2 regions of the Mesorhizobium sp. M7A.F.Ca.ET.027.02.1.1 genome follow, and region 1 is predicted to be linked to the other one. Evidence: riboswitches for the same ligand, from Rfam matches in the RefSeq annotation. Region 1 holds a riboswitch; the other holds the start of a gene.
The links. Region 1 has a riboswitch for cobalamin ahead of EN749_RS12650 (aromatic ring-hydroxylating dioxygenase subunit alpha). Riboswitches for the same ligand answer to the same signal wherever they lie in the genome.

Region 1 (4,325 bases):
TTAACGGCCAAAGAGATTCCGGTCGCTGCCCTGAGGGGCGGACTTCTCTTCGTCGCCCGACGAATTGAGCAGCTTCTCGACGAGGCCACCGCTGTTGCGGACCGAGCTCGTATGCGCGCTGTCAACCGAGGTAACCGCAGGCTGGTTGGCGCCGTTGGAGCCAAAGTTGTCGCTGCCGGCGAAGGCACTGCCGGTGATGGCCAGAACGGCGGCGGCAGCAATAAGGATCTTGTTCATTTTAGTCTCCTGAATTCTGGATTTCGCCAGACGGCAGACACAGCTGCCGTCGCTTGCGAAATTGGTTTTAGCGACCGAAGAGGTTACGGTCGCTGCCCTGAGCGGGTGTCTGGGCAGCCGGTTCCGAGGTCTTGGTGGAAGCCGTGTACGACTGGTCCACAGCGGCGGCAGGCTGGTTGGCGCCGTTCGAACCGTAGTTGTCGCTGCCCGCGAAAGCGCTGCCGGTGATGGCCAGAACGGCGGCGGCAGCAATGAGGATCTTGTTCATCTTAAATACTCCTGAATGTCTGAATTTCGAATGTCTGAATTTCGCCAGGGCAGCGGGCGGGCCCGCCGTCGACTGGGAATCGGCTGTTAGTTGTTGCCGAAGAGGTTGTGGTCAGCACCCTGGGCAGGCGCCTGAGCAGCCGGTTCCGACTTCTTGGTCGAAGCGGTGTACGAGCTGTCGACAGCAGTGGCTGCCGCGGCGTTCGAACCGTAGTGGTCGCTACCAGCGAAGGCGCTGCCGGAAATGGCCAGAAGGGCTGCGGCAGTGAGAATGATCTTTTTCATTTTTGTACTCCAGTATCGTCTTTTTCCGTCCGTCTAGCGGCGTGTCTTGGAAATGAAATCGCGTCGTTCGGACAGCCCCGATGTGGGAGGGCAACCCCGCCTTTTCCAATCACGAAGTTGTTCCGTGTGGACCATGAATCCACACCTTGAAATTGTGCCAGGGGAATCTAGAGATACATTTTTCCTGTCTATATCAGCATGTTAAGTTTAACCATCCGATGGATCACTGACTGTTTCAAACTCGGCGTTCACACCGTCCTGCACGCACCGTCAACAGAAACGAACCGTTCGGTTCGATTTTAGGTCAAGCTAATAGTCACTTTTCGAAACCGTTAACCTTTTTTGACCCCCGCCAAGGGTCGGACTCGGGAAGATCGCAGCCGGCAAATGGCGGCCCGGGAGGCGGGATTTCGGCCCGCGACGATCTGCGGTGACGTTTCGCATGCCGTGTCGCGCCGCATGGATACGATGTCGTTTTCATGCCGACGGCGCGCCAGCGATCGTGGTTAGATCATACCATCTCAGGTGCCGCTTCGTGACGACGAGGCGGAGAATTGGGAAGCCGGTCAGAATCCGGCGCTGCCCCCGCAACGGTGGTGGAGTTCAAGTCGCAACGGGAGACCACTGGGCAACTGCCTGGGAAGGTGTCGCGATGGTCCGCAAGGACAACTCCAGAGCCCGGAAACCAGCCCGAGATTTTTAGACTCGACTGATCGCGGTGGGCGGTCAAGAGGTGGATAGCGCATGTCCGGCACCTAGCCGGCCTGCGTTTCAATCCTTCCTCCATCACCACCAGTTCAGTCCTTAGAAACGAGGACAGGACATGGATACCCGCAACGACATGCTGAGGCTCCTGAAGGGGCGCCGGCAAGGCTTTTCGCTGGAGCAGCCCTTCTACACCGATCCAGACTACTTCAAGCTCGACATGGAGCTGATCTGGTATCGCGACTGGCTGTTCATCGGCCATGATTGCGAACTGCCGAAGCCGGGCAGCTACATCACCGTGCAGATCGGCGACTATCCGGTCGTCCTTGTCCGCGACCAGCAAGGCAAGATCAACGCCTTCCACAATTCCTGCCGCCATCGCGGCAGCCGCGTGTGCAACACGGAGAAGGGTACGGCGGCAAAGCTCGTCTGCCCCTATCATCAGTGGACCTATGAGTTGGACGGCCGCCTGCTGTTTGCCCGCCAGATGGCCGACGGTTTCGACAAGAGTGATTTCGGCCTGAAGCCGGTCGCCTGCGAGAGCGTCGGCGGCTACATCTTCATCTGCCTGGCCAAGGAACCGGCGGATTTCACGCCGATGCGGGCGATGATCGAACCCTATCTTTTGCCGCACCGGTTGCGTGAGGCAAAGATCGCCTTTGAGAGCACGATCATCGAGAAGGGCAACTGGAAGCTGGTCTGGGAAAACAACCGCGAGTGCTACCACTGCGTCGCCAATCACCCTGAGCTGTGCAAGACCTTCCCCGAGGCGCCGACCGTGACCGGCGTCAACGGCGCCGACAGCGACCCCGAGATGGTCGCGCACTGGGCCAAATGCGAGGCCGCTGGCTTGCCGAGCAAATTCCGCATCGATCCGGCAGGGCAGTACCGCGCCACCCGCGCGCCGCTGCTGCGCGATGCCGTCAGCTACACCATGACGGGAAAACGGGCGGTGAAGAACAACCTGTCCGACAGCGTTTCAACCGACCGCATCGGTTCCTTGCTGCTTTATCATTATCCGACAACCTGGAACCATATCCTCGGCGACCATGCCGTCACCTTCCGCGTGCTGCCGATCAGTGCCACGGAAACCGCGGTGACGACGAAATGGCTCGTCCACAAGGATGCGGTCGAAGGCATCGACTACGACCTCGCTGAGCTCACCCATGTCTGGACCGAGACCAACGACCAGGACCGCCGCATCGTCGAGGAAAACGCCTTCGGCATCCTGTCGCCGGCCTACGAACCAGGCCCCTATTCGGAGCTGCATGAGGGCGGCGTGATCCAGTTCGTCGAGTGGTACGCGTCGTTCATCGGGCCGCGCCTTGCCGAAGGCGGCCGGCCGGCCCTGCGCAGCGTCGCCTAGCTCAGGGGACAAGAGGATGAATGCGATGACGGACCTTGGCCTCTATCGCCATCTCGACCAGATGACGCCCTGGAACGACCGGCTGCAGGTGCTGGAAGTGATCGGCGTCAGCGACGAAGCGCCGGACGTGAAGACCTTCACCTTCCGCTCCGACAACCAGACCTGGTTCCGCTACAAGCCGGGCCAGTTCGTGACGCTGGAACTGCCGACATCGGAGGGGCCGCTGATGCGCACCTACACGCTGTCGTCCTCGCCGTCGCGGCCGTTCTCGATCGCGGTGACGGTCAAGGCGCAGGCAGGCAGCACCGGCACGCGCTGGATGTTCGACCATCTGACGCCGGGCTCGCACGTCAAGGCCTATGGGCCGACCGGTGATTTTTCGCTGCACAGCCACCCGGCGGCCAAATATCTGTTCATTTCGGCGGGCTCCGGCGTGACGCCGATGATGTCGATGCTGCGTTGGTTGAACGACTGTGCGCCATGGACAGATGTCGGCTTCGTCAACTGTGCGCGCCGCCCGGAAGAGATCATTTTCCGCAAGGAACTCGAGCTGCTCGGCAGCCGCATGCCCGGCCTGTCGCTCGGCTTCATGATCGAGGAGCGGTCGAGCCGCGAGGGCTGGTTCGGCCATATGGGCCGCATCGACGCGATCCGGCTGCCATTGCTGGCGCCCGATTTCCGCGAGCGCGAGATTTTCTGCTGCGGCCCCGATCCCTTCATGCGCGCCGTGCGCGGCATGCTGGACGCCGCCGGCTTCGACATGGCGAAATACCATCAGGAAAGCTTTGCTGCGCCTGCCGTGGAGGAGATCCCGGCGCCGTTCTCGCCGCCGGCGGAGGACGGCGCTGCTGCTGCCGTCGAGGCCGTGACACCGATCCGGTTTTCGCTTTCCGATGTCGATGCCGAATGCGTCGCCGGCCAGACCGTGCTGCAGACGGCACGCGCCTCTGGGGTGCGGATTCCCGCCGCCTGCGAGTTCGGCCTGTGCGGCACCTGCAAGGTGAGGAAGGTCGCGGGCGATGTCGAGATGAGTCACAATGGCGGCATCCTCGATCACGAAATCGAGGACGGCTTTATCCTCGCCTGTTGCTCGAAGCCGCTTTCTGCGCTTGAAATCGAAGCGTGACCGGCTGCGCTCGCCCCCAAGCCTGCGCCATCTTGCCAAAAACCCTGCAAATGGTTAGACGCCTGCAACGGTGGGGTTGACCGTAAGGCCCGAAGATCATCTCCGCGGCCTGCTCGGCGGGGGAGCAAACATGCGACAATCCGGCATCTATGCCATTGCCAGCAAGGATATCGTCTTTGAATCCTTCGACGGCGAAGCCGTCGTTCTTGACCTGACCACGGGCAAATATTTCGGCTTCTCTGATTCAGGCAGCAGACTTTGGGATGCACTGTCGTCCGGCGTGCCTGCCTCCGAACTGGTCGGCGCCACGACCGGCATTGGCGCCCTCGATGCCGCCGC
Region 2 (4,325 bases), on a different contig from region 1:
GATCCGCAGTCGAATTGAAGTTCTCACCGGAGCTTTCGTGCCGGCAGCTGTTCACGATAGGAATTTTTTCTTGACCCGGTGACCTCAGCTAAGGTACATATTCGTCCATGGTGCTGATTTGCGCCAGTGACCCGCCGCACAGGCGGGTTTTTCGTTTGATGCTCCGTCAGCCTACGCGCCGGCGAAGGCTCCGAAGAAACCCGTTAGCCCGAATTCGTTGCCCTTTGGCGTCAGGGCCGGCAATTGACAATCGCCGGGTTGAGTCCATCCTCTTCCACCATCTCTGAGGCGGAGATTCGGGGCACATGTGGGATTTTGAGATCGGCCGGTCGGTGTCCATCATGATGCGGACCTGGCCGTTCATCGTCTTTCGCATGATCGTCTATTTCGGCATCACGCTGGCCTACATTATGGCGACGGGCACCGGCGCCTCGGTCGGCTATGGCGTCGGCCATATCTCCACTGATCCCGACGGGCCCATGTCCTTTGCCCTGTGGGGCGGCGTGGTCGGGTTTGGCCTCGTCTCGATCGCTGTGTATTGGATCCGCGAATACATCCTCTATGTCGTCAAGGCCGGCCACATCGCCGTCATGGTTCATCTGATCGACGGCCGCGACATTCCCGGCGGTCAGGACCAGATCGCCTATGCCAGGGATATCGTGACCCAGCGTTTCGCCGAGGCCAACATCCTTTTCGTCGTCGACCAACTCGTCAAGGGCGCCATCCGCGCCATCACCGGCCTGCTCGGCGGCATCGCCGCCTTCCTGCCGATACCGGGCCTGAGCGGCCTGGTCTCCTTCATCAACACGGTGATCCGCCTGTCGCTGACCTATGTCGACGAGATCATCCTCGGCTACAACATCCGCATCAATTCAGCCTCGCCCTTCGAGACGGCGCGCCAGGGCGTCGTGCTCTATGCCCAGAACGGCAAGGTCATGGTCAAGAACGCCGTCTGGCTGGCGGTCATCATGTGGGGCGTGTCGTTCATCATCTTTCTGATGATGCTGGCGCCTGCCGGCGCGATTCTGTTCCTGATGCCTGGCCAGCTCGCCGGCTGGGCTTTTGTGCTCGCCATCGTCTTCGCCTGGGCATTCAAGGCGGCGTTCATTGAACCCTTCGCCATCGCCTGCCTGATGCAGGTCTATTTCAAGACCATCGCGGGCCAGGTGCCGGATCCGGCCTGGGACGCCCGGCTGGCCGAGGCGTCGTCGAAGTTCAGGGAGCTCAAGGACAAGGCGCTCGCCTCCTTCGGCGGTTCGCGCTGGGCTACGGCCGGCGCCACACCCTGATCGGCCGGGCGGGTGATGTCTGGTGAGGCAGAAACGGTGTTGAGGCGCGCCACGGTGGATTTGAGCTGTGTCTCGCCTTGCCCGGAAAAGGTCTCGCTCATGATCAGCTCCGGCAGCGGCAGCCGCCGTCCCCAGCCATGCGTTTCAAGGTCCGGTTTGGGAGCGAACTCGGAAACACGGCCCACGCAGAGATAGGCGATCGGCGTTACGTGGTCCGGAATGGCCAACAGCCGCTTTAGCGCCTGCGCTTCGATGATGCTGACCCAGCCTACACCGACGCCCTCGGCACGCGCGGCCAGCCAGAAATTCTGCACCGCGCAGACGGTGCTGTAGAGATCCATCTCCGGATTGTGCCAGCGTCCCAGCGGCGAACCCTTCGAGCGCTGCCGGTCGCAGGTGATGCAGATGTTGAGCGCGCTTTCGCAGATGCCTTCCAGCTTGAGCTTGCGGTAGAGTTCCTGCCGCTCTTCGTCGATCGCCGGCAGTTCCTGCTCGCGCGCGGCCAGGAACAGGTCGCGCACCTCCGCCCGTCGCTCGATGTCACGAATGACAATGAAATTCCATGGCTGCATGAAGCCGACCGATGGCGCGTGATGGGCAGCAAGCAGCAGCCGCGCCAGCACGTCGTCATCGATCGCGGTGGGCAGGAAATGGCTGCGCACGTCGCGCCGTGTGAACATGGCGCGATAGACCGCATCGCGCGCACTCTGGTCAAATCCGTCGCCAACAGCAGCGGTCAGGTGTTCCGGCATCGCTTGTCCCCTTGCGATTGCAATTGATATCATCCGCCTGACCATGCGGATGACGATGCCTGCCAGGCCGGTCTTCTGGCTCGGGATCAACCCGCGTCCGGTGCCTTCCCGTCATCGACAGTGGCATTTTACCGGCGCGGTCCCCCTCACAGCGTTGGGCACGCCACGGAATTCAACCGTGTTCCCGATTCTCCCGCTTGCGGCGGGCACCAGGCAGTACCAAAAACCTTACGCCGAAGTGCTGAGGACGCCAATGCTTGCAGCGACGCGAATGGACGCAGTCGCGATTTTCCCCAGTCATCGGCCGCCCGTGCATGGCCTTTGTCGATCCGGGTCACTAGATTAGGACGATGACCACCCGTCTCTACACCCATCCGATCTTCCTCGAGCATCTCACGCCGCCCGGACATCCCGAGCGGCCCGACCGCTTGCGTGCCATCGAGCGCGTGCTCGATGAGGAAGCCTTTGCCGGGCTCGATCGTATCCAGGCGCCGGAAGGCGACGAGGCCACCATCCTCTACGCGCATCCCGCCGATTTCGTCGCCCGCGTGCGCGCCGCCATTCCCGACGAGGGGATTGCCCGCATCGATGCCGACACCACTGCCAGTCCGAAGAGCTGGCAAGCGGCGATCACCGCGATCGGCGCCGCCAACGCCGCCGTCGATGACGTCTTTTCGGGCCGCGCCGACAACGTCTTCGTCGCCGCCCGGCCGCCCGGCCATCATGCCGAAAAGACCACGGCCATGGGCTTCTGCCTGTTCAACACGGCGGCGATCGCGGCGCGTTATGCGCAGAAGAAACACGGTGTCGAACGCGTTGCCATCGTCGACTGGGACGTGCATCACGGCAATGGCACGCAGGACATTTTCTGGGACGATCCGTCGGTGCTCTATTGCTCGACACACCAGATGCCGCTTTATCCCGGCACCGGAGCGAAGAACGAAACGGGCGCCGGCAACATCGTCAACGCGCCGCTGGCGCCGCAGACTGGCAGCGAGGTGTTTCGCGATGCCTTCCTGTCGCGCGTCCTGCCCGCGCTCGACAATTTCGCGCCCGACCTGATTATCATTTCGGCGGGGTTCGACGCGCACCACCGCGATCCGCTGGCCGAGATCAATCTGACCGAGGATGATTTCGATTGGGCGACCGGCCAACTGATGCAGCGCGCGGCACGCCACAGCGGCAACCGGCTCGTCAGCCTGCTCGAGGGCGGCTACGATCTGCAGGGATTGGCATTTTCGGTCGCCGCCCATGTCGGGCGACTGATGAAAGGATGAATGATGGCCGATGAGACCAACGAAGACGTCAAGGCGATGAGCTTCGAGCAGGCACTCGATGCGCTGGAGAAGATCGTCGATGATCTGGAGCGTGGCGACGTGCCGCTCGACCAGTCGATCAAGATCTATGAACGTGGCGAGGCGCTGAAGGCGCATTGCGACCGGCTGCTGAAGGCCGCCGAGGACAAGGTCGAGAAGATCAGGCTGTCGCGCGACGGCAAGCCGGTCGGAACGGAGCCGCTCGACGCGGATTGAGGCCCGGTCCGAACGATGGCCTCGCCTCACCGGTTTTTGGACATGATCATGATCGAGGATATAACTCGTCCCAATTGAAAGAGCTCAAGGACAAGAGGAGATACGGAAGCGATGTGCAGAAACATCAAGACCCTGTTCAATTTTGATCCGCCGGCAACCCCTGACGAGGTGCGCGACGCGGCTCTTCAGTTCGTCCGCAAGCTGAGCGGAACGACGCGGCCCTCGAAGCAGAACCAGCATGCCTTCGACCATGCCGTCGAAGCCATCGCGGCCTCGGCGCGCGAACTGCTCGATTCCCTGGAAACCCATCAGCATCCGCGTAATCGCGGAGAGGTGGCGGCCAAGCTGCGGGCAAAGGCGGCCATTCGCTTTGCCTGACGCGGCCAGGCGGCCTTCGACGGCCGACAAGGAGAGTCCATGAGCTTCTTCCCCGGGAAAGACCCTGAGGCAGGCGACGCCTTTGCCAGCGACCAGATCGAATTGATGGTCATTCCGAACGCCAAGGACATCGGTGGTTTTCAGGTGCGCCGTGCCCTGCCGACGGCAAAAAGGCGGCTGGTCGGGCCGTTCATCTTCTTCGACCGCATGGGTCCTGCCATCCTGCGGGCCGGCCAGGCGCTCGACGTCCGTCCGCATCCGCATATCGGCCTGTCGACGGTCACCTATCTGTTCGACGGCAAGATCCGGCATCGCGATTCACTCGGCACCGAAATGGTCATTCAGCCCGGCGACGTGAATTTGATGACCGCCGG

Region 2: another riboswitch for cobalamin. It lies ahead of bluB (5,6-dimethylbenzimidazole synthase); the one in region 1 lies ahead of EN749_RS12650 (aromatic ring-hydroxylating dioxygenase subunit alpha).

The regions. Positions count from the first base shown of each region.
Region 1 is NZ_RZOL01000088.1:63-4,387, forward strand. It holds gene EN749_RS12635 (DUF680 domain-containing protein) at 1-237, opposite strand; gene EN749_RS12640 (DUF680 domain-containing protein) at 305-505, opposite strand; gene EN749_RS12645 (DUF680 domain-containing protein) at 592-789, opposite strand; cobalamin riboswitch at 1,296-1,498, shown strand; gene EN749_RS12650 (aromatic ring-hydroxylating dioxygenase subunit alpha) at 1,613-2,860, shown strand; gene EN749_RS12655 (hybrid-cluster NAD(P)-dependent oxidoreductase) at 2,886-3,986, shown strand; gene EN749_RS12660 (PqqD family protein) at 4,117-4,325, shown strand, end outside.
Region 2 is NZ_RZOL01000045.1:7,308-11,632, forward strand. It holds gene EN749_RS07960 (TetR/AcrR family transcriptional regulator) at 1-18, shown strand, start outside; gene EN749_RS07965 (hypothetical protein) at 306-1,289, shown strand; partial or broken gene bluB (5,6-dimethylbenzimidazole synthase) at 1,412-2,086, opposite strand; cobalamin riboswitch at 2,089-2,270, opposite strand; gene EN749_RS07975 (histone deacetylase family protein) at 2,392-3,318, shown strand; gene EN749_RS07980 (exodeoxyribonuclease VII small subunit) at 3,322-3,573, shown strand; gene EN749_RS07985 (DUF2277 domain-containing protein) at 3,685-3,951, shown strand; gene EN749_RS07990 (pirin family protein) at 3,991-4,325, shown strand, end outside.